2 regions of the Streptomyces sp. NPDC002888 genome follow, and region 1 is predicted to be linked to the other one. Evidence: riboswitches for the same ligand, from Rfam matches in the RefSeq annotation. Region 1 holds a riboswitch; the other holds the start of a gene.
The links. Region 1 has a riboswitch for glycine ahead of gcvT (glycine cleavage system aminomethyltransferase GcvT). Riboswitches for the same ligand answer to the same signal wherever they lie in the genome.
Positions count from the first base shown of each region.

Region 1 (14,841 bases):
CCTTGAACAGCCAGCCACCCTCGAAGGGGGCCGAGTTCACCAGCGACGGGTCGTTCACCACGTCCTCGTTGATCTCGGTGACCTCGCCGCCGACGGGGGAGTACAGGTCGCTGACCGACTTGGTGGACTCCAGTTCGCCACAGGTCTCGCCCGCGGTGACCGTGGAGCCGACGTCCGGGAGCTGGGCGTAGACGACGTCACCGAGCGCGTTGGCCGCGAACTCCGTGATGCCGACCGTCGCGACGCCGTCCTCGGCGGCCGACAGCCACTCGTGCTCCTTGCTGTAGCGCAGCTGCTGGGGGTTGCTCATGGCCTGAATTCTCCTGTACGCGGGGGAGTGCTGGTGAATGAGTGACTGCTGAAACCGCTGGTGAACAGCGAAATGTGCGCGGGGTCACGCCGGAAGGCGAAGCACCGCGCCCAGTGTCTACTTCTGGCGCTTGTAGAACGGCAGCGCCACGACCTCGTACGACTCGTGAGTGCCCCGGATGTCCACGCCGACGCCCTTCGTGCCCGGCTCCGCGTGCGCCGCGTCGACGTACGCCATGGCGATGGGCCGGCCAAGCGTGGGGGAGGGGGCGCCGGAGGTGACCTCGCCGATCACCTCGCCGCCGCCGGCGACGACGGCGTACCCGGCACGCGGGACGCGACGGCCCTCGGCGACCAGGCCGACGAGGACGCGCGGGGGGTTCTCCTGAGCCCTGGAGGCAGCCTCGGCCAGCGCCTGGCGGCCCACGAAGTCGCCCTCCTTCTCGAACTTCACCACCCGGCCGAGGCCCGCGTCGAAGGGCGTGAGGGAGGTGCTCAGCTCGTGCCCGTACAGCGGCATGCCCGCCTCCAGGCGCAGCGTGTCCCGGCAGGACAGACCGCAGGGGACCAGGCCTGCGCCCTCGCCCGCCTTGGTCAGCGCCTGCCACAGCTCGACGGCGTGCTCCGGCTTCACGAACAGCTCGAAGCCGTCCTCACCGGTGTAGCCGGTGCGCGCGATCAGCGCCGGGACGCCGGCGACCGTGCCGGGCAGGCCCGCGTAGTACTTCAGCCCGTCGAGGTCGGCGTCGGTGAGCGACTTCAGGATGCCGGGGGACTGCGGCCCCTGCACGGCGATCAGCGCGTAGGCGTCCCGGTCGTCGCGCACTTCGGCGTCGAACCCGGCGGACCGCTCGACGAGCGCGTCCAGCACCACCTGGGCGTTGGAGGCGTTGGCGACGACCATGTAGTGAGATGACCCGGCTTCCGTCTCCGCCAGCCGGTAGACGATCAGGTCGTCGAGGATGCCGCCGTCGGCCCTGCAGATCATGGTGTAGCGGGCCCGGCCGACCTTGACGCCGCCGATGTTGCCCACCAGGGCGTGGTCGAGGAGGGCTGCGGCCTGCGGGCCGGTGACGGTGATCTCGCCCATGTGGGAGAGGTCGAACAGGCCGGCCCGGGTGCGCACGGCGAGGTGCTCGTTGCGCTCGGAGCCGTAGCGCAGGGGCATGTCCCAGCCGGCGAAGTCGGTCATCGTCGCGCCGAGCGCGCGATGCAGGGCATCCAGCGCGGTACGGCGGGGTTCGGTACTGCTCATCGGTCGGTCGTCTCCCAAGGCATGACAGGCGAGGTCGATCCTCCCCATCTGTCATCGGAACCTGAGAGGTTCGCCATGACCGCACCGGGCATGGCTTGCACCTTGGGTGGGACCACCTCGGACGGCGGCCCGCTTTTCAGATGTGCCTCGCCCGCGCGGTAACGGTGCCTGAGAGATTCAAGGGAGGGACTTGCTCCTTCGGCGCCCCAGCGACAGCTGCTGCTGGGGACTCTCCCGCGCGGATTCAAACGGCCGGTATGCAGTTGGCGGCCTCATCATTGCACGCCCGCGCCCCGGTGCGGCAGGCCGCATCTGTAACCGGCTTGTGGCAGGAAGCGAACGAAATGGCGAGGCATCGCGCATTACCTTCTCTTTACACTCGGCGGGGAGGGTTACTCGTGAGCCACCCCAGGGGAGGACCATCACGGTGAACAGGACCACCGCGTACGCGACCAGCTCGGCCGTCGCGCTGCCCGTGCAGCCGACCGCCCCGGCCCGGGAGGCGCACGGCCCGCAGCCCGTCGTCCGCGACCTGCGCGAACGCGCGGGCCACAGCCCCCACGCACTGCTCTTCGGCCCCAACGACCTCGTCGTGGTCACCGGCCTGCCCGGCAGCGGCAAGTCCACCCTGATGCGGCGCACGGTGCAGGGCGTCGGCATCGACTCCCAGGACACCCGCGACCGCTGGGACGCCGGCATGCCCCGCCTCCTGCCCTACGCCGTCTACCGCCCCCTCGTCCGCCTCGCCCACTACGCCGGACTGCGCCGCGCCCTGCGCTCCGGCACGGGCGTCGTCGTGCACGACTGCGGTACGCAGGCCTGGGTGCGCCGCTGGCTGGCCCGCGAGGCCCGCCGCCGGGGCGGCACCCTGCACCTGCTCCTCCTCGACGTCACCCCGGACACCGCCCTGGCCGGCCAGCGTGAGCGCGGCCGCGGCGTCTCCCCGTACGCGTTCCTGCGCCACCGCACGGCGGCCGCCCGCCTGCTGCGCGCCGTGGAGCGGGGCGAGCTGCCCCAGGGCTGCGGCTCGGCGGTGCTGGCCGACCGGGACGCGGCGGACACCCTGCGGCGCATCGGATTCACGGGCTGAGCCGGGCTGAGCGGGGATGAGCCGAGGTGGTACGCGCCGAGTCGGGCCGAGTGCGCGCCGACTACGGTCCGGCAACGGGCGGGGAACGGGCGGGAACGTGCCGCCCGGTACCCGCTAGCCTTTCCGCCACAGCAGTGGTTCCCGGCAGACGGTTGAGAGAGATGGACTTCCCGGCGGATTTTCCAGCGGACTTCCCGGCACAGGCACACCCCCACTCGCACGGCGGTTGGCCCGGCAACGAACTGGAGGAGGTGCTCTCCGCCTCCCTCGGCGTGCCGGGCGCCGGCGGCCGGATCGTGGAGGTCCTCGGCCGTAGCTTCGTCTGGGTGCCGCTGCCCAACGGCAGGGGCCCGCACAGCGGCCCCCTGGACCTGCCCACACTGGAGATCGAGGGCCAGGCCTTTGTGCCCGTCTTCAGCTCCGAGGAGCAGTTCCGCCAGGTCGTCGGCCCCCACATGTCGTACACGATCGCCCCGGCCGTCGAGTTCGCCCGCGGCCTGCCCCCGCAGGTCGGCATCATGGTCAACCCGGACGGCCTGGTCGGCGTCCCGCTGCCGCCGCAGGCCGTCGCCGAGCTGTGCCGCTCCGGCCGCACCCCGCTGGACGGTCCCGCGAGCGGCGGCCGGGTCCGCCTCTTCGAGCCCGACTGGCAGGACGACCCCGTCGACTTCCTCGCCGCCGCCGCCACCGAGTTCGCCGGCACCGGCGTCGTCCTCACCGCGCGCCGCTGCCTCGCCACCATCGAAACGGCCGACCCGGTCATGTTCGTGGGCGTCGAACTCTCCCATCTGGAGGGCGACGTCCGCGCCCTCCCCCTCGACGCCCTCGGCCGAGCCCTCGGCCAGGCCCCGGCCCCCTGGCCGGTCAACCTGGTCCTCCTGGACGTGGCCCAGGGCGACCCGGTGGCGGAGTGGATGCGAGAAAGGGTCCGCCCCTTCTACAACAGGGACCACTAGCGGGACCACTGGAAACACCGCCAGGGGCTACGCCTCAGGGGCGCGGGGCTGTGTCGATATGCGGCTCCGCCACGGGGCGCGATCACCCACGAACGACCCGCGCCCCACCACCGCGAACCAGCCCCCGTGCCCTCAACGGCTCAACCCGGCAGAGCGCCTAAGCTGTTTCATAATCGAGGTCCACTCAACTCACGAAGGGCGGCAAAGGTGAGCGCGAGCGGCACTGCCGCGACCGGTCAGGTCGAGCACATGCTGCGCCAGGTGACGCCCGGGCGTTACGACGCCTACGAGGCACTCCTGCGCGCGCTCGCCACCCCCTCCTCCGGCCAGGTCTGGATGCTGCTGTGGCACGGCCAGGCCGGCTCCCCCGACGCCCAGTACGGCAACATGGAGGTCGACGGCCACGGCTACACCCCCTGTGTCACCTCCGCCCAGGAGCTCTCGGCGAGCGGCTGGAACCGGTCGTACGAGGTGGTCGACGGCCTGGACGTGGCCCGCACGCTCTACCCGGACCACTTCGGCCTCTGGCTGAACCCGCACGCCCCGGGCGGCGGCGTCGGCATCCCCTGGCTCGACATGCGGCGGATCGCGACCGGCCTGGACCGCCAGCCGGCCGGACCTCTGCGGCTGTCCGAACCCGGCATCGAGATCCCGCAGTTCTACGCCCTGCTCTCGCAGAACGCCCACCGCACCCCGGCCGTCCGCTCGTTGCGCCGCGCCTGGGTGCAACCGGCGCTCGGAGCGCCGTATCTCGCCATCGGTCTCGATGTCTACGAGACCTCCCCGACCGCCGTCGACTCGGTGCGGGCGATGATGCAGCAGTCCATAGGCGCGGTCCCGGACGGTCTGCCGGTGTCGACCGTCGCCATGACCGACGAGTACGACCCGGTCGTGATGTGGCTGCGCGGCCAGGCGCGCCCCTTCTACGACCGCGAGGCCCACGCGGCTCCCGCGACGGCTCCGGCGGGCGGGTACGGGTATCCGCCGGCGTCCGGAAGATACTGACCGGCGGCGGTGCTCCGGCATCGCCGAAGCGGGAGCGGAGCTTCATCTTCGCGCGTAGATGACGCCAGAAAGTGCGCTTACGCTCAGAGTTGTCCCATTTGATACCCGTCCGGCCGCCGTTACCTGCTGTCCGGATAACGGAACCCCCCAAACAGCATCACGTTTACGCATCCTTTCACCCTTAAGTCTGGCAACAGATCGCCAAAGCGTTGAAGACTCCCGCTCCAGGGGTGGGTTCGCCCCTGTGTACGACGGACGGATCAATGCCGCCACAGCGGCAAGTGCGGGCCGGCCAACCGCCGGTTGAGAGGGGTCCCTGCCAGATGACGGCACCATTGCACGAGCCGACCGCGGAAGCGGCCCCAAGTGCGGCCGAGGAAGCGGCGGTCGCCACCGCCGGCGCGAAGGCCGTACAGGGTCGCTCCCTGGGCCGGATCGCCTGGGAGCGCCTGAAGCGGGACAAGCTCGCCCTGACGGGCGGCGTCGTGGTGCTCGTGCTCATCGTGATAGCGCTGCTCGCGCCGGTGATCACCAGCCTCGTCGGGCAGGACCCGAATGAGTATCACGAGAACCTCATCGACCCGCTGTTCGGCACCCCCACGGGGTCGCTGGGCGGCATCAGCGGCGATCACCTGCTGGGCGTCGAGCCGGTCAACGGCCGTGACATCTTCGCCCGCATCCTCTACGGAGCCCGGATCTCGCTCCTGGTCGGCTTCCTGTCCGCGGTGGTCGCCGTGATCCTCGGCACCGTCCTCGGTGTCCTCGCCGGCTTCTTCGGCGGCTGGGTCGACTCCCTGATCAGCCGGGTGATGGACGGTCTGCTCGCCTTCCCCCAGCTGCTGTTCATCATCGCGCTGGTCTCCGTCATGCCGAACCAGATGCTGGGGCTGACCGGCACGGGCGTACGCGTCTTCGTGATGATCCTCGTCATCGGTTTCTTCGGCTGGCCCTACATCGGACGCGTGGTACGCGGTCAGACGCTCTCGCTGCGTGAGCGCGAGTACGTCGAGGCGGCCCGATCGCTGGGCGCCGGGCGGCTGTACATCCTGTTCAAGGAACTGCTGCCCAACCTCGTTGCGCCCATCATCGTGTACACGACGATGATGATCCCCACCAACATCCTCACCGAGGCGGCACTCAGCTTCCTGGGCGTGGGCGTCAAGCCGCCCACGGCCTCCTGGGGACAGATGCTGTCGAGCGCGATCGACTACTACGACTCGGACCCCATGTACATGGTGGTCCCGGGTGTGGCGATCTTCATCACCGTTCTTGCCTTCAACCTCTTCGGCGACGGCGTGCGTGACGCGCTGGACCCGAAGGGCTCCCGCTGAACTGCCGTACCCCAAGCGTCCCGTGGCATCGACTACGGGGTCTCTCATCAAATCCGGAGGATCCGAGATCGTGACTACCCAACGCACCTCAGGGCGGCGCAAGCAGGCCATGGCCGCTGCCGCCGTGGTCGCCGCGCTGCTGACCACGGCGGCGTGCGGCGGCGGAGACGACGATGGCAACGGCGGCTCGAAGAGCGGTGCGGCCGGCTTCGACGCCGCCAACAACAAGGTTGCCCAGGCGTCGCTGGCCAAGAAGGGCGGCGAGCTCAAGTTCGGCGCCGCTCAGGACGCCGACTCGTGGGACACCACGCGTGGTTACTACGGCATGATGTGGAACTTCGCCCGCTACTACAGCCGTCAGCTCGTCACGAACAAGACGGAGCCCGGCAAGGCCGGCGCGGAGCTCACCCCGGACCTCGCCACGGGTCTCGCCAAGATCACGGACGACGGCAAGACCTACTCGTACACCCTGCGTGACGGCATCACCTGGGAGGACGGCAAGCCGATCACCTCCAAGGACGTCAAGTACGGCATCGAGCGCGTCTGGGCGCAGGACGTGCTGTCCGGCGGCCCGACCTACCTCAAGGAAGTCCTCGACCCCAAGGCCGAGTACAAGGGCCCGTACAAGGACACCTCCAAGGACAAGCTGGGTCTGAAGGCCATCGAGACGCCGGACGACAAGACCATCGTCTTCAAGCTGCCGAAGGCCAACTCGGACTTCGAGGAGATGCTGGGCCTGATCTCGGCCTCCCCGGTCCGCCAGGACATGGACACCAAGTCCAAGTACCAGCTGAAGCCCTTCTCCTCGGGCCCGTACAAGTTCGAGTCGTACAACCCGGGCAAGGACCTCACCCTGGTCCGCAACTCCGGCTGGAAGCAGGCCTCGGACCCGATCCGCAAGGCGTACCCGGACAAGATCTCGATCAAGTTCTTCTCCAACGCCAACGACCTGGACCAGCGCCTGATCAGCGGTGACCTGGACCTCGACCTCAACCAGACCGGTCTGTCGCCGCAGGGTCGCACCACCGCCCTGAAGCAGCACAAGGCCAACCTGGACAACCCGGTCTCCGGCTACATCCGTTACGCGACCTTCCCGCAGAACGTGAAGCCGTTCGACAACGAGCACTGCCGCAAGGCCGTGATCTACGGTGCCGACCACGTGTCGCTGCAGACCGCGCGCGGTGGCCCGGTCGCCGGTGGTGACATCGGCACCAACATGCTGCCGCCGTCCGTCGCGGGTGCCGAGGGCCAGAAGTACGACCCGTACGAGCTCGCGGGTGCCAACAAGACCGGCAACGTCGCCAAGGCCAAGGAAGAGCTGAAGGCCTGCGGCCAGCCGAACGGCTTCAAGACCACCATCGCCGTCCGCAACAACAAGCCGGTCGAGGTGGCCACCGCCCAGTCCCTGCAGGCGTCGCTGGACAAGATCGGCGTCAAGGTCGAGATCGACCAGTACGACGGCTCGCAGAGCTCCAGCGTCATCGGCAGCCCCTCGAACGTGAAGAAGAAGGGCTACGGCATCATCATCATGGGCTGGGGCCCGGACTTCCCGTCCGTCCAGGGCTTCGGTCTGCCGCTGTGGGACAGCAAGTACATCCTTGAGAGCGCCAACAACAACTTCGCGCTCATCAACGACAAGACGATCGACGGCCTGTTCGACCAGTACGTCAACACGCTGGACGACTCCGGCAAGACCAAGATCGCCACGGAGATCAACCACAAGGTGATGGAGGGCGGTTACTACCTGCCCTTCGTCTTCGAGAAGTTCATCAACTGGCGCTCCAGCCGCCTGGCGAACGTCTACACGACCGACGGCTACAGCGGCATGTACGACTTCGTCAACCTCGGCCTGAAGGCCGCGAAGTAAACCCGGCACACCCGCCGTACGGCACGAAAGGCAGGTGAAGGCCGGCGACGCGTGAGCGCGGGCCACCGGACAACCTCCGGTGGCCCGCGGTCCGCGGCGGGCCGAGAGCTGTGCTCGCTTACCTCATCAGGCGGCTGTTCGCCGCCGCAGTGATGCTGGTCGTCATCGTCCTGGTGGTCTTCAGCATCTTCTTCCTCTTCCCCAAGTGGGCGGGCGTCGACGTGGCCCTGAGCTTCGTCGGCAAGCAGGCCGACCCGGCCGCGGTCGAGGGGGTCCGGCAGAAGCTGGGACTGGACGAACCGATCTACTTCCAGGCCTGGGAGTTCTTCAAGGGCATCTTCGCGGGCCGCACCTACTCGGGCGGCGGCGACGTCACGCAGTGCGCCGCTCCGTGCTTCGGCTACTCCTTCCGCACCGAGCAGGCCGTCTGGCCGGTGTTGACCGACCGTCTCCCGGTGACCCTGGGTCTCGCGCTCGGCGCCGCCGTGCTGTGGCTGATCTTCGGTCTCGCGGCGGGTGTGCTCTCCGCGCTCAAGCGCGGCACCCTCTGGGACCGCAGCGCGATGATCGTCGCGCTCGCGGGCGTCTCCCTCCCCATCTACTTCACCGGCATGCTCTCGCTGGCGGTCTTCGTCTTCGGGCTGAACTGGTTCAAGGGCGAGTACGTGCCCCTGGAGGACAGCTTCACCGGCTGGTTCGGCGGCATGATCCTGCCCTGGGTCACCTTGGCGTTCCTCTATGCGGCGATGTACGCGCGCATCACCCGCGCCACCATGCTGGAGGTGCTCGGTGAGGACTACATCCGCACCGCCCGCGCCAAGGGCCTGCGCGAGAAGACCGTCATAGGCAAGCACGCCATGCGTTCGACGATGACGCCCATCCTGACCATGCTCGGCATGGACCTCGGCGCCCTCATCGGCGGCGCGATCCTGACCGAGACCACGTTCAGCCTTCCCGGACTCGGCCAGGCCGTGCTGAACGCCATCAAGACGCAGGACCTGCCCATCATTCTGGGCGTCGTCCTGATCACCTCGCTGGCGGTGCTCGTCGCCAACCTCGTGGTGGACGTCCTGTACGCCGTGATCGACCCCCGAGTGAGGCTCTCATGACCGAACTCAGCAAGACCGGAGCGGCCCTGGGCGAGCCCATGAGCGGCTCGCCGACCCCGAGTGCCTTCCTCGAAGTGCGCGACCTGAAGGTGCACTTCCCGACCGACGACGGCCTGGTCAAGTCCGTCGACGGGCTCAGCTTCCAGCTGGAGAAGGGCAAGACCCTCGGCATCGTGGGCGAGTCGGGTTCCGGCAAGTCGGTGACCTCGCTCGGCATCATGGGCCTGCACACCGCCGGCCAGTACGGCAAGCGCAAGGCGCAGATCTCCGGGGAGATCTGGCTGGACGGCACCGAGCTGCTGTCCGCCGACCCGGACCACGTGCGCAAGCTGCGTGGCCGTCAGATGGCGATGATCTTCCAGGACCCGCTGTCCGCGCTGCACCCGTACTACACGATCGGTCAGCAGATCGTGGAGGCGTACCGCATCCACCACAATGTCGACAAGAAGACCGCCAAGCGCCGCGCGGTCGAGATGCTCGACCGGGTGGGCATCCCGCAGCCGGACAAGCGCGTCGACAGCTACCCGCACGAGTTCTCCGGCGGCATGCGCCAGCGCGCGATGATCGCGATGTCGCTGGTCAACAACCCCGAGCTGCTCATCGCGGACGAGCCGACGACCGCCCTCGACGTGACCGTCCAGGCGCAGATCCTCGACCTGATCCGCGACCTGCAGAAGGAGTTCGGCTCCGCGGTCATCGTCATCACCCACGACCTGGGCGTCGTCGCCGAACTGGCCGACGACATCCTGGTGATGTACGGCGGCCGCTGCGTGGAGCGCGGTCCGGCCGAGAAGGTGTTCTACGAGCCCCGCCACCCCTACACCTGGGGCCTGCTCGGCTCGATGCCGCGTCTCGACCGCGAGCAGCAGGAGCGCCTGATCCCGGTCAAGGGCTCCCCGCCCTCGCTGATCAACATCCCGTCCGGCTGCGCCTTCAACCCGCGCTGCCCGTACGCGGACCTCCCGAAGGACAACGTCACCCGCACGGTCCGCCCGGAGCTGGCCGAGGTCGGCAGCCGGCACTGGGCCGCCTGCCACCTGGGCAAGGACCAGCGGGAGCGTATCTGGACCGAAGAGATTGCGCCGAAGCTGTGAGTGACGACAAAGCAGTGACCAAGTCCGCGCAGACCGACGGCGCCACGCTCACCAAGGACGCCGCCCCCGGCGAGACCCTGCTGAAGGTGACCGGGCTCAAGAAGCACTTCCCGATCAAGAAGGGCCTGCTCCAGCGGCAGGTCGGGGCGGTGCACGCGGTCGACGGGATCGACTTCGAGGTCAAGGCCGGCGAGACCCTGGGTGTCGTGGGCGAGTCGGGCTGCGGCAAGTCCACGATGGGCCGGCTGATCACCCGGCTGCTCGAACCGACCGGCGGCAAGGTCGAGTTCGAGGGCAAGGACATCACGCACCTCGGGGTGGCGGGCATGCGTCCGCTGCGCCGCGACGTGCAGATGATCTTCCAGGACCCGTACTCGTCGCTGAACCCGCGCCACACCATCGGCACGATCATCGGCGCCCCCTTCAAGCTGCAGGGCGTCGAGCCCGAGGGCGGCATCAAGAAGGAGGTCCAGCGGCTGCTGTCGGTGGTCGGCCTCAACCCCGAGCACTACAACCGCTACCCGCACGAGTTCTCCGGCGGTCAGCGCCAGCGCATCGGCATCGCCCGCGCCCTCGCGCTCAACCCGAAGCTGGTGGTCGCGGACGAGCCGGTCTCCGCGCTCGACGTGTCGATCCAGGCGCAGGTCGTGAACCTGCTGGACGACCTCCAGCAGGAACTGGGCCTGACGTACGTGATCATCGCGCACGACCTCTCGGTCGTCCGGCACGTCTCGGACCGGATCGCGGTGATGTACCTCGGCAAGATCGTGGAGCTCGCCGACCGCGACCTGCTCTACAAGACGCCGATGCATCCGTACACCAAGGCGCTGATGTCGGCGGTCCCGATACCGGACCCGAGGCGCAAGGCGGCCAAGAGCGAGCGCATTTTGCTCAAGGGTGACGTGCCCTCGCCGATCTCCCCGCCGAGCGGCTGCCGCTTCCACACCCGGTGCTGGAAGGCGACCCAGATCTGCAAGACGACCGAGCCGCCGCTGATCGAGCTGCGTCCCGGCCAGCAGGTCGCCTGCCACCACCCGGAGAACTTCGCGGACCAGGCCCCGCAGGACACCGTCCTGCTGAGCGCCGCGAAGGAAGCGGCGGAGCTGGTGGCCGACGAGGTGCTGGCGGAGTCGGCGGAGACGTCGGCTGCGGTGGCGGCGGAGGTCGCCAAGGAGACTCCCAAGGTCACCAAGGAGACCCCCGACCCCACCGAAACCACCGAAAAGTAGCACAAAACCGAGCCCCCGCCTTGCAATGTAAGGCGGGGGCTCAGTGTTGGGTCAGAATGGAAGGGTGGTCCAGGAACTCTTCACCCCGTCCGTCCAGCACACGCTCGACCTGATCGGCATCTTCGTCTTCGCCATCTCGGGTGCGCTGCTGGCCGTCCGCAAGAACTTCGACGTCTTCGGCATCGCCATGCTCGCCGAGGTCACCGCGCTGGGCGGCGGGCTGTTCCGGGACGTGGTGATCGGCGCGGTGCCGCCGGCCGCCTTCACGGACCTGGGGTACTTCCTCACGCCGCTGCTCGCCGCCCTCCTGGTCGTCTTCCTCCACCCGCAGGTGGAGCGCATCCAGGTCGGCGTCAACGCCTTCGACGCGGCGGGCCTCGGCCTGTTCTGCGTCACGGGCACGACCAAGGCGTACGACCACGGGCTCGGCCTCACCGCGTCGGCGGCCCTCGGCCTCGCCACCGCCGTCGGCGGCGGCGTACTGCGCGACGTGCTGGCCAACGAGGTGCCCTCCCTGCTGCGCTGGGACCGCGACCTCTACGCGGTCCCGGCGATGGTCGGCGCCACGATGGTCGTCCTGTGCATCCGCTACGACGCGCTGAACCCGTTGACCAGCGGTACCGCCGCCGTCACGGCCTTCGTGCTGCGCCTGCTCGCGATGCGGTACCACTGGCGAGCTCCGCGCGCGTGGAACCGTCGCTCGACGGTGCGGGAGGAGTAGTGCCCCCGGCGCCCCCGCCGGCGCCTCCGTCGGTGCCTCGCGTGACGTGCCGCTCGCCCGTCTGCTCCGTCAGCCAGCGGAACGCCGGCACCACCTGCGGCCGCCACAGTGCCATGGTGTGCCCGCCCGCGCTCTTCGGGACGTACACCACGTGCACGGCGGTCGGCGCCTTCGCGATCTTCTCCAGGTCCATGGCGGCCTCGTAGCCGTCGCGCGGCTGGCCGGAGAGGTAGAGGGCGATGCGGGGCGGGACGGTCGCCTTGCGCAGCAGCAGGTAGGGGTTGTTCTCGGCGCGCAGGGCCGGGGTCTCGGCGGCGAGTGAGTTGCGTTCGCCGATCGGGTCGTTGTAGCCGGACAGGCTCACCGCCGCCCGGTAGCGATCGGGGTGCGCCACCGCCAGTTTCGCCGCGCAGTGCCCGCCGGCCGAGTACCCGGCGACCGCCCAGCCGCGCGGCGCGGGCTGGGCCCGGAAGTTGTCCATGACCATCTTCGGTACGTCGACGCTCAGCCAGGTGTCCGCGTTGACGGTGCCCGGGACGTTGGCGCAGCCGGTGTCGACACCGGGGAGCAGGGAGGTGCGCGGCGCGACCAGGATGAACGGCGCGACGCGGCCCTCACGCATCAGCGGCAGCAGCTGCTGGTGCGCCTTCATCGACCCGAACCAGGCCTTCGCCGAGCCCGGATAGCCGGGCAGCAGCTCGACGACGGGGAACTTGTGGTTCCGGTAGGCGGGCTCGTCGTACTGCGGCGGCAGCCACACGTAGACCTCGGCGTTCACGCCGGACACGCGACCCTTGAGCTGTGTGACGCGGACCCCGCCGGCCTTGCGCATGCCCGGTCCGTGCGCGGCCTTGAACTTCTGCTCCACCTTGGGCAGCCGCTCCAGCGCGATGCCGCCGGTACCGCTGGCGCCGAGGTCGGCGGCCTGCTGCACATGGTCGGCCGTACCGAGGAGGTCGCCCCAGTTGTCGTACAGGTTGTTGGAGTTGTTGACCAGGACGAAGACCAGGGAAACGGCCGTGCCCTGGGCGAACAGCAGCATCAGCACCCGCGTCGCCGCCCGCACGATCCTGGGCCCGCGCATCCGCGACCACAGGACGAGGGGCAGCGCGAGCGCGACGACCGCCAATGCGATCAGGGTGTAGAGGAATGCAGTCCCGGTGAGGCTCATGTCCTTGAAGAGTCAAAGCGGGGGCTCAGGGTTGACGGACGAGTGCGGACGCTTACCGAGAAATTGACCACATCTCACCTACCCCCCACTCCAAAGCTACCGCTTAGTAATCAGATGTTGTACCTTTCAGCCATGCCAGAAGCAGCTACCGGGACCACGTGCGCCACCATCGGCGACAGCGAGTTCGACCGCGACACCGCGCTCACCCGGCGTGAACCCGGCGTCTATGACATCGACCTCTCGGCCGGCTGGACGATCATCAGTGCCGTCAACGGCGGCTACCTGCTGGCCGTCCTCGGCCGCGCCCTCGCGGACGCCCTGCCGCACGGCGACCCGTTCACCATCTCCGCGCACTACCTGACCGCCTCCCAGCCGGGCCCGGCGGTCGTCCGCACGGACGTCGTACGCACCGGCCGCACCCTCTCCACCGGCCAGGCCTCCCTCTTCCAGTACGACGCCGAGGGCCGCGAGGTCGAGCGCATTCGCGTCCTCGCCTCCTACGGCGACCTGGACGCGCTCCCTGACGACGTGCGCACATCGGCGAAGCCGCCCGCGATCCCGCCCATGGAGCACTGCTTCGGCCCCGAAGACGGACCGGCCCCCGTCGACGGCAGCTCCGCCATCGCCGACCGCCTGATGCTCAAGCTCGACCCGTCCACCCTGGGCTGGGCGCTCGGGCAGCCCTCCGGCAAGGGCGAGATGCGCGCCTGGTTCGGGCTCGCCGACGGCCGCGACCCCGACCCGCTCTCCCTGCTCCTGGCGGTGGACGCGCTGCCGCCCACCGCCTTCGAGATCGGCCTGAGCGGCTGGGTACCCACGGTCGAGCTGACCGTCCACGTCCGCTCCCGCCCGGCCCCGGGCCCGCTGCGCGTCTCCATCACGACCCGCAACCTCGCCGGCGGCTTCCTGGAGGAGGACGCGGAGGTCTGGGACAGCACGGACCGGCTGGTGGCCCAGTCGCGACAGCTGGCGCGGGTCAGGCTCGGCTGAGGGGCCTGCGGCCCAGCCACGCCGCCAACTGTTCGTAGGCGTCGGCTCCTTCGGGGGCCGACAGCGCGGAGCCGAACGGGGTCTGCTCGTCGCGCTGGGCGTCGGGCAGGGCGCGGTGGGCGGCTGCGAGGGCGAACTCGGCCAGTTCGGGGTCGAGTTCGAGGGGGTGGCCCACGGACTCGGCGAGGTCCCAGCTGTGGGTGACGAGCTCCATGACGTAACCGGAGAGGGCGGCGTGCCCCGGCACTTCGCCCCACGGCACCCGGACCGGCGCCACCATCCGCTCGTCGTGCTTCCAGGCGGCCAGGACCCGCTCCCGCACGTCCTCGTACGCGGCGGTCCACCCGTCGTCCCCGACACCCTCGGCGAACGGCCGCACGGCGAGCCCGTCACCGCCCTCCCCGACGACCGCGATGCGCAGGGTGCCGCCGACGATGTGGGAGAGCAGCGTGCGGACGTCGAAGTCGCCGCACGGGGTGGGGCCGGTCAACTGCTCGGGTCGTACGGTCTTGATGAGCGAGGCGGCCTGTTCGGTGGCGCGGGTGTAGAAGGGGCGGGGGTCGACGGCGTTCATCACGCTGGGCCTCTCGGTGGGTCTGTGGGTCGGTGAGTTTGTGAGTCGGTGAGTCTGTGGGTTTCGGTGCGTCGAGATTCCTCGAATAACCTGACAACTTCCGTCAACATTTGCCCCGGACCCGTGCGCGGCGGAATCCT
Region 1 is NZ_JBIAPU010000005.1:64,084-78,924, forward strand. Features, by position in the region: gene gcvH (glycine cleavage system protein GcvH) at 1-310, opposite strand, end outside; gene gcvT (glycine cleavage system aminomethyltransferase GcvT) at 428-1,564, opposite strand; glycine riboswitch at 1,711-1,811, opposite strand; gene ACFYWX_RS09905 (AAA family ATPase) at 1,986-2,654, shown strand; gene ACFYWX_RS09910 (enhanced serine sensitivity protein SseB) at 2,816-3,610, shown strand; gene ACFYWX_RS09915 (enhanced serine sensitivity protein SseB C-terminal domain-containing protein) at 3,818-4,615, shown strand; gene ACFYWX_RS09920 (ABC transporter permease) at 4,939-5,946, shown strand; gene ACFYWX_RS09925 (ABC transporter substrate-binding protein) at 6,017-7,813, shown strand; gene ACFYWX_RS09930 (ABC transporter permease) at 7,924-8,922, shown strand; gene ACFYWX_RS09935 (ABC transporter ATP-binding protein) at 8,919-10,016, shown strand; gene ACFYWX_RS09940 (ABC transporter ATP-binding protein) at 10,031-11,245, shown strand; gene ACFYWX_RS09945 (trimeric intracellular cation channel family protein) at 11,310-11,966, shown strand; gene ACFYWX_RS09950 (alpha/beta hydrolase) at 11,875-13,137, opposite strand; gene ACFYWX_RS09955 (thioesterase family protein) at 13,270-14,127, shown strand; gene ACFYWX_RS09960 (TIGR03086 family metal-binding protein) at 14,114-14,701, opposite strand.

Region 2 (14,841 bases), on a different contig from region 1:
CGGCCCGTAACGCCTTCCCCGGGATCGTCACCGCGATCAAGCTCGGTGACGTCGCCGCCCAGGTGGAGATCCAGGCCGGCCCGCACCGCCTGGTCTCCCTGCTGACCCGCGAGGCCGTCGAGGAGCTGGGGCTGGAAGTGGGCATGGAGGCCACCGCCCGCGTGAAGTCGACGAACGTGCACATCGACCGCACCTGAACGAGAGCTCGTCTACGGGTCGCATGTGCGGACCCACAAGGCGCGATGTGCCAGCTCATGCAACCTGATAGGAGACTCCCGCCTCGCACATGCGGCAGAATCATCACCGCACGGCCGTCGAGACCGAGGAGTAGATCCGTGATGACCCGTTCCCCGCGCCGGACCCGCCGGATGCTGCAGGTGACCGGCGCGGGAGCCGCCGCGCTGCTGACCCTGAGCGCCTGCTCCTCGTCCGACTCCGACGCGTCCTCCAAGCCCGCCTCCGCCTCCTCGTCCTCCTCGTCGTCCGCGAAGCTCTCCGGCACGGTGACCGTCTTCGCCGCCGCTTCCCTCAAGGAGAGCTTCACCAAGCTGGCCGCGGAGTTCGAGAAGCAGCACCCGGGCACGAAGGTCACCTTCAACTTCGGCGGCAGCGACAGCCTGGCCGCGAACATCACCGCGGGCGCCCCCGCGGACGTCTTCGCCGCCGCCAGCACCAAGACCATGGCGATCGTGACCGACAAGAAGAGCAACGCGACCACGCCGGTCACCTTCGTCCGCAACCAGCTGGAGATCGCCACCCTGCCGGGCAACCCCGACAAGGTCTCCTCCCTCAAGGACCTCACCAAGTCCGGCCTGAAGGTCGTCCTGTGCGACGAGACGGTGCCGTGTGGCGCGGCCGCCCAGAAGGCCCTCGCCGCGAGCGGCCTCAAGCTCACACCGGTCTCCTACGAGCAGGACGTCAAAGGCGCCCTGACGAAGGTGGAGTTGAAGGAGGCCGACGCCGCGGTCGTCTACAAGACCGACGTGAAGGCCGCGGGTGACAAGGTGGACGGCGTGGAGTTCCCCGAGTCGGCCAAGGCCGTCAACGACTACCCGATCACCCTGCTGAAGAACGCCCCCAGCGCCGAGGCGGCCAAAGCCTTCATCGCCCTGGTGCGATCCGCCGAGGGCCAGAAGATCCTGACCGAGGCCGGTTTCCTCAAGCCATGACACCGCCCGACCGGACAGCCGCAGGCGCCGCGGACACCGTGCGGGACGGTCCGCGGCGCAGCCGCGTGGGGAAGGCCAGGGCCACGAGGGGTACACCCAGCCGTGCCCCCCGCCCCCTGCCGCCCCTCCCCCTCCTCCTCCCCGCCCTGGTCGGCCTGGCGTTCCTGCTCCTGCCGCTCGTCGCCCTGCTCGTACGGGCCCCCTGGCGCGACCTCCCGGAGCAGCTGACCAGCGCGGAAGTGTGGCAGGCCCTGCAGCTGTCCCTGGTCTGCGCCACGGCGGCGACCGTGGTGAGCCTGGTCATCGGCGTTCCGCTGGCCTGGGTCCTCGCCCGTACGGACTTCCCCGGCCGCGGCCTGGTCCGCGCCCTGGTGACCCTGCCGCTGGTCCTGCCCCCGGTCGTGGGCGGTGTCGCCCTGCTGATGGCACTCGGCCGCAACGGCGTCGTCGGCCGCTGGCTGGACTCCTGGTTCGGCGTCACCCTGCCGTTCACCACGGCGGGCGTCGTCGTCGCGGAGGCGTTCGTGGCGATGCCGTTCCTCGTCATCAGCGTCGAGGGCACCCTCCGCGCCGCCGACCCGCGCTACGAGGAGGCGGCCACCACCCTGGGTGCCTCCCGCTTCACCGCGTTCCGCCGCGTCACCCTGCCGCTGATCGCCCCCGGCATCGCGGCCGGCGCGGTACTGGCCTGGGCTCGCGCCCTCGGCGAGTTCGGCGCCACGATCACCTTCGCCGGCAACTTCCCCGGCCGCACCCAGACCATGCCGCTGGCCGTCTACCTCGCCCTTCAGAACGACCCCGAGGCGGCCATCGCCCTCAGCCTCGTCCTCCTCGCCGTCTCCATCACAGTCCTGGCAGCCCTCCGCGACCGCTGGATAGCACCCCCATGAGCAGCATCAGCCACGCCCTCGGTCCGCAGGCAGCCGCGCCGCCCGGGACACCACGAGTGCCCGTCGGCGACCCTCGCGGACACGCCCGGCGCTCAGCCACCCCATCCACTCACGCATCGTGGGGGAGGGTGGGCGCGGGCCGCACCCCGCAAGCGCCGGGCTGCGCGATCCACCCCACCCCAGCCACAGCACACCGGAAGTCACGCGGCCCACGTCAACAAAGCCCCCTCCACCCCTGGACCGGCACCCCATGACCCACCCCGACACCACCAAGACCGGCCCCCACACCAATCACACCCGCGACACCGCCCTCGACGCCCACCTCCTCGTCGACCGCGGCACCTTCCAGCTGGACGTGACACTGACCGCCGCCCCCGGTGACGTGGTCGCCCTGCTCGGCCCCAACGGCGCCGGCAAGACCACAGCCCTGCGCGCACTGGCCGGCCTCGCCCTCCTCACCGGCGGCCACCTACGCCTGGACGGCGCCTCTTTGGAACGTACGCCTCCCGAATCCCGCCCGGTCGGCGTCGTCTTCCAGGACTACCTCCTCTTCCCCCACCTCACCGCCCTCGACAACGTGGCCTTCGGACCCCGCTGCCACGGCGCGACCAAAGCGGAGGCCCGCGCCCAGGCCACCGAGTGGCTGAACCGCATGGGCCTCGCCGAACACGCCAACGCCAAGCCCCGCCACCTCTCCGGCGGCCAGGCCCAGCGCGTCGCCCTGGCCCGCGCCCTGGCCACCCACCCCCGACTGCTGCTCCTCGACGAACCCCTCGCCGCCCTCGACGCCCGCACCCGCCTGGAGATCCGCGCCCAGCTCCGCCGCCACCTCGCCGACTTCGAGGCCGTCGCCGTACTCGTCACCCACGACCCGCTGGACGCCATGGTCCTCGCCGACCGCCTGGTCGTCGTCGAACACGGCCGGGTCGTCCAGGAGGGCACCCCTTCCGACATCGCCCGCCACCCCCGCACGGACTACATCGCGCAACTGGTCGGCCTGAACCTCTACCGGGGCCGCGCCGACGGCCACATGGTCCGCCTCGACGCCGGCCCCGCCATCACCACCACGGAAGTCCTCTCCGGACCGGTCTTCGTCGCGTTCCCGCCGAGCGCGGTCACCCTCTACCGCGACCGCCCGACCGGCGCCAGCGCCCGCAACCTGTGGCGCTGCGAGGTCGCAGGGCTGGAGACCCACGGCGACCAGATCCGCGCCGACCTCACCGGCGAACTCCCCCTCGTCGCCGACCTCACCACGGTCGCCGCCGCCGAACTCGACCTGTATCCGGGCGCCCAGGTCTGGGCGACCGTCAAGGCGACGCAGACCCACGCATACCCGGCATAACGCTTCGAGGGCCCTACGTTGATGCTCATGACGATGAGCATCCGCAACCAGCTCCCCGGCACCATCACCACCATCACCCCCGGCGAGGTGATGGCCACCGTCGGCCTCCGCCTCACCGGCGGCCAGCCCCTCACCGCGGCGATCACCCGGGAAGCCGTCGCCGAACTCGGCCTCGCCCCCGGCTCCGCCGTCCGCGCCCTGGTGAAGTCGACGGAGGTCTCCCTCACCACCGGCCCGGTCGAGGGCCTGTCCATCCGCAACCGGCTCCCCGGCACGGTCACCGACATCTCCACCGGCGGCGCGATGGCCTTGGTCAAGCTGTCCGTCGACGGCGGTGCGCTGACCGCCGTGATCACCGCGGACGCCGCCGCCGACCTCGCCCTCGCCCCCGGCTCCTCCGTGGTCGCCCTGATCAAGTCGACCGAGGTCGCCCTCGCCACGGCCTGACACGCCGAGGGCTCCCCGCCCGGAAACCGGAACGGGGAGCCCTCGGACACGTCACTCAGTCCTCACTCAGTCCTCGTACGCGTCCAGCGGCGGGCACGAGCAGACCAGGTTCCGGTCCCCGAACGCCTGGTCGATACGGCGCACCGGCGGCCAGTACTTGTCGGCCGCCGAGACCCCGGCCGGGAACACGGCGTCGTCACGGCTGTACGCGTGCGCCCACTCCCCACCGAGCGCGGCCGCGGTGTGCGGGGCGCCCCGCAGCGGGTTGTCGTCCGCGGGCCACTCACCCGAGCCGACCTTCTCGATCTCCGCGCGAATCGCGATCATCGCCTCACAGAACCGGTCCAGCTCGGTCAGGTCCTCGGACTCGGTCGGCTCGATCATCAGCGTGCCGGCCACCGGGAACGACATCGTCGGCGCGTGGAACCCGTAGTCGATGAGCCGCTTGGCGACGTCGTCGACGCTCACACCCGTCGTCTTGGTCAGCGGCCGCAGGTCGATGATGCACTCGTGCGCGACGAGCCCGCCCGGCCCGGTGTAGAGCACGGGATAGTGCGGTTCGAGCCGCTTGGCGATGTAGTTGGCGGAGAGCACGGCCACCTGCGTGGCCCGCTTCAGCCCCTCGTCGCCCATGAGGCGCACGTACGCCCACGAGATCGGCAGGATCCCCGCGGACCCCCAGGGCGCCGCCGAGATCGGCCCCACACCCGTCTCCGGTCCGGCGGCCGGCTGCAGCGGGTGGTTCGGCAGATACGGCGCCAGGTGCGACCGCACGGCCACCGGACCGACGCCCGGACCCCCGCCACCGTGCGGGATGCAGAACGTCTTGTGCAGGTTCAGGTGCGAGACGTCACCGCCGAAGTGCCCCGGCTTGGCCAGCCCGACCAGCGCGTTGAGGTTGGCCCCGTCGACGTACACCTGACCGCCGGCCTCGTGCACCTGCGCGCAGATGTCGGCGACGTGCTCCTCGAACACCCCGTGCGTCGAGGGGTACGTGATCATCAGCACCGCCAGCTCGTCACGGTGCCGCTCGATCTTCGCCCGCAGGTCGTCGACGTCGATCTCACCGTCCTCGGCGGTCTTCACGACGACGACCTTCATGCCCGCCATCACGGCACTCGCGGCGTTGGTGCCGTGCGCGGACGACGGAATGAGGCACACCGTCCGCTGCTCGTCACCATTGGCCTGGTGGTATCCGCGTACGGCGAGCAGCCCGGCGAGTTCGCCCTGCGACCCGGCGTTGGGCTGGAGGGACACGTTGTCGTACCCGGTGACCTCGGCGAGACGTTCCTCCAGCTCCCGGATGAGCGTGAGGTAGCCCTGCGCCTGCTCGGCGGGCGCGAACGGGTGCAGCTGGCCGAACTCGGGCCAGGTGACCGGCTCCATCTCCGTGGTCGCGTTGAGCTTCATCGTGCACGAGCCGAGCGGGATCATGCCCCGGTCGAGCGCGTAGTCCCGGTCGGCCAGCCTGCGCAGGTAGCGCAGCATCGCGGTCTCGGAGCGGTACTGGTGGAAGACGGGGTGGGTCAGGACCTCGTCGGTGCGCAGCATCGCCTCCGGCAGGGAGTCCTCGGTGGCCGCGTCCAGCGCCTCGATGTCACCCTCGACCCCGAAGGCGGCCCAGACGGCACCGACCTGGGCCCGCGCGGTGGTCTCGTCGCAGGCGATCGACACGTGGTCGGCGTCGACAAGGCGCAGGTTGACCCCGTGCTCCCGGGCGGCGGCGACGATCTCGGCGGCCTTCGAGGGCACCCGCACGGTCAGCGTGTCGAAGTAGGCACCGTGCACGACCTCCACACCACCCGCCGCGAGGCCGGCGGCGAGCACGGTGGCGTACCGGTGGGTCCGCCGGGCGATCGCCCGGAGCCCCTCGGGCCCGTGGTACACGGCGTACATCCCGGCCATGACAGCGAGCAGGACCTGCGCGGTGCAGATGTTGCTGGTCGCCTTCTCCCGGCGGATGTGCTGCTCACGCGTCTGCAGCGCGAGCCGGTAGGCCCTGTTCCCGTCGGCGTCCACGGACACGCCCACGAGCCGCCCGGGCAGGCTGCGCGCGAACTTCTCGTGCACCGCCATGTATCCGGCGTGCGGCCCGCCGAACCCCATCGGCACACCGAACCGCTGCGTCGTCCCGACCGCGATGTCGGCCCCCAGCTCCCCGGGCGACGTCAGCAGCGTCAGCGCGAGCAGATCGGCGGCGACGGTGACGAGCGCGCCCAGCTGGTGCGCCTGCTCGATCAGCGGCTTGATGTCGCGTACGGCACCGGAAGCGCCCGGGTACTGGATCAGCACGCCGTTGATCTCACGCCCGGCGATCTCGGCCGGAATCCCTTCGCCGAGGTCGGCGACCACGACCTCCACACCCGTCGGCTCGGCGCGTGTCTCGATCACTGCGATCGTCTGCGGCAGCGCGTCCGCGTCGATCAGGAAGAGGCCCTTCTTGTTCTTGCCCATGCGCCGGGAGAGCGCCATGGCCTCGGCGGCGGCCGTGCCCTCGTCGAGCAGCGACGCGCCGGAGGTCGGCAGCCCGGTCAGGTCGGCGACCATGGTCTGGAAATTGAGCAGGGCTTCGAGGCGCCCCTGGGAGATCTCCGGCTGGTAGGGCGTGTAGGCGGTGTACCAGGCCGGGTTCTCCATGACGTTCCGCAGCACGACCGGCGGCGTGAAGGTGCCGTAGTACCCCAGCCCGATCATGGAATCGAGCACCTGGTTCCGATCCGCCAGGGACCGCAGCTCGGCCAGCACCTCGGCCTCGGTGCGCGCGCCCGGCAGGTCCAGCGCGTCGGCGTTCTTGATCACATCCGGGACCGCGGCGGCGGTGAGCTCGTCCAGGGAGCCATAGCCGACCTGCGCGAGCATCTTGGCCCGCGCCTCATGGTCGGGGCCGATGTGGCGCTGTTCGAAGGGAATCCCCTTCTCGAGCTCGGAGAGCGGAATGCGGTGGGCGGTCATTGCGGAGGCCTCCTGGTCTGACGCGACCTTCGAGGGGCACCACTGCACGGGTACCCGGACGGCCTCCCCCTCTGTCATCTCAACCTGAGAGCTTCACCGGATCGCCCGAAGGTCTCCGGCTTTCACCGTCGGTGAGAGCGGAAGCCGTCGACGACACCCGCCCTGCTTTCCAGAGTGACCTCGTCCGTGCGGTACGTGGGCCTGAGAGATTCCGGGGAGGATTTGCTCCTTCGGCGCCTCCGATGATGTCTGGAGGACTCTCCCGCACGGGGTCAGCAGCCGTTGTCAGCCTACCAGCGAGGTCCACGCACACGCCTTCGAGTGGCCGCCTTCTCCAATGTGCTCTTTTGTAGTGCTTACGGATGAGTTGCGAGCAAGTGGAGGGCCCGTGCTGACCGACATCGATCCGCGCAACCTGATCGGCCGCAAGGCGTTCGACCGCAACGGCACCAAGATCGGCACGATCGACGAGGTCTACCTCGACGACGCGACCGGCGTGCCCGAGTGGGCGGCCATACGCACCGGTCTCTTCTCCCGGGACGCCTTCGTCCCCCTCGAACCCAGCGAACTCATCGAGGGCACCCTGCACGTCCCCTTCGACCGCGCCCTCATCAAGGACGCCCCCGACTTCGGCGTAGGCCGCCACCTCTCCCCCGAACAAGAACTCCAGCTCTACCACCACTACGGCCTGGACCTCGCCCCACCTCCCCCCCTCCCCGACCACGACTTCGGGAAGCTGGCAGGAACAGAAGACCCCTGAGAAGGACGCACCCGGTCAGTGCCGGGCCGCACGCCCCGCCCCACCCGACGCCCCCGCACGTATCTCACCGGCACCCACAGAACCCTCGCCCCTCTCCGGCCTGCCTTGTCGCGTCACCAACGGCACCGGCTCCGCCGGCTCCAACTCGGGATCGTCAACCAGGAACGTCCGCACTCTCCCCGGCTCGGATCCCGGCGTCTCGAACCGCACAGTCACCCGCCCCACCCCACTCCCCTGCACCCACCCGGCCCCGTACTCGGCATGCCGCACGTCATGCCCCGGATGCCACCGCCGCTCAGCAGGCTCGGGCTCCCCCGCCACAACCTCACCCCGCGCCTCTTCCACCGGCTCCTCGACACTCTCCTCGGCCGCCTGCGCGAACAAATCCTCCTGTGTGTAGTCAGCGAGCCCACTGACCCCCACCCCCAGCAGCCGGACCCCACCCGTCGTGTCCACGGAGCCCAGCAACCGGCCCGCCGCCTCCCGCACCACCGCCGGATCATCCGTGGGCCCCCGCAGCGTCTCCGACCGCGTCAACGTCGAGAAGTCGTAACGCCGCACCTTCAGCACAATCGTCCGCCCCGACAACCCCGCCTCCCGCAGCCTCCGCACGCACCGGTCCGCCAGCCGCCGCACCTCCATCCCCACCCGCACCCGATCATGGATGTCGACGTCGTAGGTGTCCTCCACGGACACCGACTTCGCCTCCCGCTCGGCCACCACGGGCCGCTCGTCGTGCGCCAGCGCCATCGCGTGCAGGGCGTGCCCGTGCGCCTTCCCGAGCAGCCGTACGAGTTCGTCCTCCCCCGCCTCGGCGATCTCGTCGACCGTGGTGATCCCGGCCCGCCGCAGATGATCTCCCGTCGCGGGCCCCACTCCAGGCAACGTACGCACCGACAGCGGCCCCAGCAGCGCCCGCTCGGTCCCCGGCTCGATCACCACCAGCCCGTCCGGCTTGGCCCGCTCGGACGCGATCTTCGCGAGCATCTTGGAGGCCGCCAGCCCCACCGACCCAGTGAGCCCCGTGTAGTCACGTATGTCGGCGCGCAGCCTCGTCCCCACCAGCCGCGCGGACTCCTCGTCCCACGCCACTGCCCCGGCCTCCAGATCGACGAACGCCTCGTCCAGGCTCAGCGGCTCCACCAGCGGCGACAGCGCCCGCAGCAGCTCCATCACCTGCTCGCTGATCGACCGGTAGAACTGGAACCGCGGCACGAGATACGCGGCGTTCGGAGCGAGCCGACGCGCCTGGCCCATGGGCATCGCCGAGTGCACCCCGAAAACCCGTGCCTCGTACGAGGCGGTCGCCACCACCCCGCGCGGCCCGAGCCCACCCACGATCACGGCCTTCCCGCGCAGACTCGGCTTGGCTGCCTGCTCCGCCGAGGCGTAGAAGGCATCCATGTCGAGATGCAGGATCGTGGGCGCGGTTCTCACATCTCCGATGCTGCCCTACGCCACTGACAATGCCCTCCCGGCGCCGCCTCCGGACAACCGACGGCCCCTCAGACCGCCCGGTTACGCCGCCGCGCCAGCTCGTCCGCCGGATTGTGCCCGACAAGGGTCTCCCCCGTGTCGATCCGCTCCCCGTGCAGCTGCGACAGCGCGCTCTCCACGTCCCGCCACACCACACCGACGGCGATGCCGAAGATGCCCTGGCCGCCCTGGAGGAGCGCGTGCACCTCGTCCGGCGACGTGCACTCGTAGACCGTGGCGCCGTCACTCATCAACGTCATCCGCTCCAGATCGCGAAACCCCCGCTCACGCAGGTGCTGGACGGCGGTACGGATGTTCTGCAGCGACACCCCGGTGTCGAGGAACCTTTTGACGATCTTCAGGACGACGACGTCCCGGAAGCTGTAGAGCCGCTGCGTCCCGGAGCCGTAGGCGGGCCGCACACTCGGCTCGACGAGCCCTGTACGCGCCCAGTAATCCAGTTGCCGGTAGGTGATGCCGGCGGCCGCGCAGGCCGTCGGACCGCGGTAGCCGATCTCCTCTGACTCCATGGACGCCGCCCCTCCGCCGCTCGGCACGGCCGCCGGTCGCTGCGGTGCGTGGTCGGCCGCGCTGCCGGGGTGGGGGTACCCCCTGCTCGAGCGGAACCGAGAGCTTGGGGGAGGGTACGGACCGCTCCCCCCGGAACCGAGTCCGGGGGCACCCCCAGTCGTACCGTCGCCGCTGCTTCTCACGCCGACCTCCGTCCTTGACCTGCCTTCTCGACGGTAGGCAGTCACCAGGGGTGCGTCAACGATCGCCACACTCGGCACGCCGAGTGATAATCACCCAAGGAGTGGTTTCCCGTGCCCCACCGCGGGGAAAGGCTAGCCGAATGCCCTGAGGAGGAGCCGCAGGACGCACTCCGGCGCCGCTGGCAAATACCGGCATTTCGGTCCTGTCCGGCGGAGCGGGCCGTGGCACACGCATCATCGCGGCGAGTGCCCCGCATACACGGGGCCGCCCCGGCCGCACCGGCCCCCGCTACTGGCTGCTGGTGCCGAAGTCCTCGGGCGAGATCTGGTCGAGGAACTCGCGGAACTTCTCCACCTCGTCCTCCTGCTCGTCCGGAATCGCGATGCCCGCGTCGTCGAGCACCGTGTCGCTGCCGTAGATCGGCGTTCCGGTGCGCAGTGCGAGCGCTATGGCATCGGACGGGCGGGCGCTCACCTCGACCCCGCTGGCGAAGACCAGCTCCGCGTAGAAGACGCCCTCACGCAGGTCCGTGATGCGCACTTCGGTGAGCTCCTGGCCGACGGCCTCCAGCACGTCCTTGAACAGGTCGTGGGTCAGCGGTCGCGCGGGGGCCATGCCCTGCTGGGCGAAGGCAATGGCCGTCGCCTCCCCCGGCCCGATCCAGATGGGGAGGTAGCGGTCGCCTCCCACTTCACGCAGGAGCACGATCGGTTGGTTGGAGGGCATTTCGACCCGGACACCTACGACATCGAGCTCGTTCACACAGCAACCCTAGGCCGTGCCCGGGACGTTTGGGTAGTCGGGCCGGGATCCGGCGGCCGATCAGGCCACCCCGGCCCCTTCCGCACGGGGCCGGCGAACGGCCCGCTCAGGGCAGCCGCACCCCGAGGGCGGTCTGCACCAGCGCGGCGTGCAGCTTCACCGTGAGCCCCGCCAGCTCCTTCGTACGGGCCTCGGCGTGGGCCCTGGTCTGCGGATTGCGGTGCCGCTTCAGCGGGGCCACCACCTGGTCCACCAGCCCCGCCTCACGGTCGGCGGCGGCCTTCATCACCCGCAGGTGCCGCGGCTCGATCCCGAACCGCCCCAGCTCGACGACGAGCGCGGCCACGGTCACCGTCTCCCCGTCGTACACCCCGCCCTCCAGCGGCGTGACGAGCCCGTACGACTCCCATTCGGCGAGTTCCCGCTCGTCGATCCCGGCCGCGGCCAGCAGCTCGGCCCGCCCGATGCGGGCCGCGGTGGGCCCCTCAGAGACCTCGGCCCCGCTCTCACCGTTGCGCTGACGGCCGAGCGCGGGCAGCTGTACGGCCTCGCCGCGCTCCATGGCGTCCAGATGCTCGCGGATCACCTTGAGCGGCAGATAGTGGTCCCGCTGCATCCTCAGGACGTGGCCGAGGCGCTCAACGTCCGCGGCGCTGAACTTGCGGTACCCCGAAGGGGTCCGCTGCGGCTCGATGAGCCCCTCCGACTCCAGAAAACGGATCTTGGAGATGGTGACTTCGGGAAACTCGTCGCGCAGCCCGTTCAGCACCGTGCCGATGCTCATCAGTCCACTGTCCGCGGCGGCGGCGCCGTGCCCGGCGCCGCCCCTCGGTGTATGAAGCATGGACCTTCCCTGGGGTCCCCCCGGACGGAGTCCGGAGGAGGGTCAGTAGCCCCGCTGGCTCGCGTGGAAGACCAGCCGGTACTTGCCGATCTGCACCTCGTCCCCGTTCGACAGAGCGACCTGGTCGATCCGCTCACGGTTGACGTACGTACCGTTCAGACTGCCCACGTCGGCCACCGTGAACGAGCCGTCCGGGCTGCGCCGGAACTCCACGTGGCGGCGCGAGACCGTCACGTCGTCCAGGAAGATGTCGCTCTGCGGATGACGCCCGGCCGTGGTCAGGTCGCCGTCCAGGAGGAAGCGGCTGCCCGAATTGGGGCCGCGACGCACGACCAGCAGCGCGGACCCCAGCGGCAGGGCGTCCACGGCGGCCTGCGCCTCCGGAGAAAGCGCCGGAAGCTGCGTCTGGCCAGTGGCCTCGGAGTCGTAGGCCTCGAGGCCGGAGATGGAGATCGTGGAGGTCGTCTCCGACGCGCGCTCGGGGGCGACTCCCGGCCGCAGCGGAGCACCGCAGTTGGAACAGAAGCGGCTGTTCTCCGCGTTGCGGTTACCGCACCTCGTACACACCAGGGCCGACATAGGGGAAAACCCTCCACCCGTACTTGAGGTTGACGGTTGCCCGAAACCTATGCCTCCGGACTGGGCAGGGTCAACAGACGGCGCGCCCTGACCTCCGGAAATGTCACCACCCGGACCACCGACCTGGTCCCGGAACAGCGGCCGCTGGCCCTCCGCGTCGGGCTGTGCGCGATGACGAGCGGTGGCGTTGTCACTGCCCTCTCGCGCGCTCTTGCCGAACAACTTCGCAAACAACTTCACGGGCGATTCCCCTTGACCGAAACAGACCCGCCCGTGGGGCAGGACGAACCCTGACTGAATACACCGGCCGACCCGGACATCCTCACAACGTCCGTATCCACCAGACAGTTTCCACCACGCACCACCCATTCGGTGCGCCGACCCCCCGCAACCTCATGCCCCCGTCGGACGGCCCCCATGCACCCCCGGTTCACTGGGAGGACGACCGAGCGTAGTCAGGCTGCTTCGCCGCCCGCAAGGCGTCCACAACGATCTTGGTCGACCGCTCGACGGCGACGGTGGCCTGCTCCTTCTCGAGAGTCTGCACCACACCTCCAGGGATGTTGAGTGCCGGTTCGAGATCCTGTGACTTGCCGATGACCTTGAAACGATAGGGCGCGGTGATCTTGTTCCCGTCGACGCTCACGCTCTTGCCGGAATCCGTCAGATACGTGTCGGCGACGACGCGCACGCCGTTCACCTGGATCGCCTCCGCGCCGGCCGCGCGCAACTCCTGGATCGCGTCGAGCAGCATGTCCGCCTCGACCGTCCCCTTCGTGTCGTCGATGGTCATCGTGATGCCGGGGCCCTGCGCCCCCACCGTGCCCGCAAGAATGCCGAGTTGCCGCTCCTTCTCGACCGTCTGCTTGCGGGCCTCCTCGGCCTGGTCGGAGCTGTTCTCCAGCTCCTGGCGCTGCTTCTCGAGCCCCGCCTTCTCGTCCTCAAGACGCTGCGTACGGTCATCCAGTTCATCGAGGATGCGCACGAGATCTTCCTGACGCGCACCGCGCAGCGCGCTGTCGCCGTCGCTGTTGGACGCCACCTGGACGGCCAGACCGAAGCCGAGGCCGAACAGGAGCAGGGCGACGATGAGTTGGGCCCGGGTGACCCGCGGCGGCCACAGCCCCTGCGCCAGCCGCTGCCGCCCGGTCAGTCCGGGCTTGGCCGCCTCCTCGGAGGCGGCCTCCTCCGCTTCGGCCGCGGGCACCTCTTCGGGCAGTTCCTTGCGCAGCCTGTTCTCGGCCGTCTCGTCCTTGTCGCTCATCGGCCTCACGCCCGGAAGACGTGCCGGCGGATCGCGGCGGCGTTGGAGAAGATGCGGATGCCGAGGACGACCACGACACCGGTGGACAGCTGGGCACCCACGCCCAACTTGTCGCCCAGGAACACGATCAGTGCGGCCACCACCACGTTCGACAGGAACGACACCACGAAGACCTTGTCGTCGAAGATCCCGTCGAGCATGGCCCGCAGACCTCCGAAAACGGCGTCGAGCGCCGCGACGACGGCGATCGGCAGATAAGGCTCGACGACCGCCGGAACCTCAGGCCGGACCAACAGGCCGGCCACGACTCCCACGACGAGGCCCAGTACGGCGATCACGATGTGCCCTTCTCAGTTCTCGGCTGTGCTGTACGTACGATCACACTCGGGGCGGCCGGCAGCCGGAGGTCGTCCTCCGTGGAGATCCCGGTCCGGATGCCGTAGCTCTCCTGCAGGGCGTGCAGATAGAGACCGTCGGCGCTGTTCTGGAACCTGGTGCTCAACCGCTGCCCGTTCCCCACCGCCAGCACCGTGTACGGCGGCACCAGCGGCTTGTTGTCGACCAGTATCGCGTCACCCGCGGCCCTGATCGCCGACAGCGCCGTCAGCCGCTGCCCGTTGATGGAGATGGCCTCCGCGCCCGACTCCCACAGCCCGTTGACCACGCGCTGCATGTCCCGGTCGCGCACGCGTCCGGTGTCGGAGAAACCGGACGTCTCGCGCGGGTCGCCGTCACCGCCCGTGGTGGCTTCCTTGGCGTCGTTCACGACCAGTTTCACACCGGGGCCGTGCACCTCGACGGCGCCCGACAGGATGCCCACCAGCTCCGCCTGGTCGCCGCCTCCGCTCTGCTTCAGCGCCTCCCGCTGCCGCGCGCTGACGTCGCCGCGCAGCTTGTCGACGCTGCCTTCGAGCTTCTCCGCCGCCTCGGTCTCCCGGTCGATCCGGTCGATCAGCTCTTCGCGCTCCTTGGCAACGACAGGAGCCGCCACCCGCGCCTGCGCCGCTCCCACGGTCACCACGAGGGCCGCGAGGACAAGGCCGGCGGCCAGGCCGAGCTTCGCTCTCAGTGTCTTCGGCAGCCCGCCCTCGCCCGCGGCCTTCTTCCGGGCCGCGGCCTCGGCATAGCCGTCGTCGAGGCTGTGGTCCATGACGTTGGTGAGCAGCGACATGGACGCGTCCGGCCGCGAGGGGCGCGTGGGTGTGCTCCGAACGGGGGGCTGCTGCGGCATGCCGCACATCGTCGCACGTCGCGACCACTACCTCCGAATGGCCCCACCGGCGTGCCGGACCGGCCCCCTTGAGGACACTTGTCCGGCACGCACGCGTGCAGTGTGTTTCAGCGCCCCGCGCTGTCCACGACCGCCGACCACTCGTCGAGCAGTGCCTGGGCGGACGCGTCGTCCGGCCCCTCCGCCCACAGGTGGGTGACCGCCTCAGCCGGGTCCGGCAGCACCATCACCCAGCGCCCGTCGGTCTCCACCACCCGCACGCCGTCCGTGGTGTCCACGAAGCGATCTCCGGCCGCCTCGACGACCCGCCGCATCACGAGCCCCTTGACGGCCCACGGGGTCGCCAGATCCCGCTTCAGGACGTGCGCACGCGGAATCCTCGCGTCGATCTGGCTCAGCGTGAGCTGCGTC
Region 2 is NZ_JBIAPU010000044.1:3,119-17,959, reverse strand. Features, by position in the region: gene ACFYWX_RS44365 (molybdopterin-binding protein) at 1-197, shown strand, start outside; gene modA (molybdate ABC transporter substrate-binding protein) at 339-1,169, shown strand; gene modB (molybdate ABC transporter permease subunit) at 1,166-2,059, shown strand; gene ACFYWX_RS44350 (ABC transporter ATP-binding protein) at 2,310-3,401, shown strand; gene ACFYWX_RS44345 (molybdopterin-binding protein) at 3,429-3,848, shown strand; gene gcvP (aminomethyl-transferring glycine dehydrogenase) at 3,915-6,800, opposite strand; glycine riboswitch at 6,980-7,075, opposite strand; gene ACFYWX_RS44335 (PRC-barrel domain-containing protein) at 7,189-7,560, shown strand; partial or broken gene ACFYWX_RS44330 (DNA polymerase IV) at 7,482-8,997, opposite strand; gene ACFYWX_RS44325 (MerR family transcriptional regulator) at 9,066-9,749, opposite strand; gene ACFYWX_RS44320 (bifunctional nuclease family protein) at 10,039-10,512, opposite strand; gene ACFYWX_RS44315 (MerR family transcriptional regulator) at 10,619-11,356, opposite strand; gene ACFYWX_RS44310 (FHA domain-containing protein) at 11,399-12,304, opposite strand; gene ACFYWX_RS44305 (DUF881 domain-containing protein) at 12,366-13,199, opposite strand; gene ACFYWX_RS44300 (small basic family protein) at 13,205-13,537, opposite strand; gene ACFYWX_RS44295 (DUF881 domain-containing protein) at 13,534-14,439, opposite strand; gene ACFYWX_RS44290 (sugar phosphate nucleotidyltransferase) at 14,538-14,841, opposite strand, start outside.
Region 2: linked by a shared signal. The riboswitch ahead of gcvP (aminomethyl-transferring glycine dehydrogenase) and the one ahead of gcvT (glycine cleavage system aminomethyltransferase GcvT) in region 1 are both predicted to bind glycine.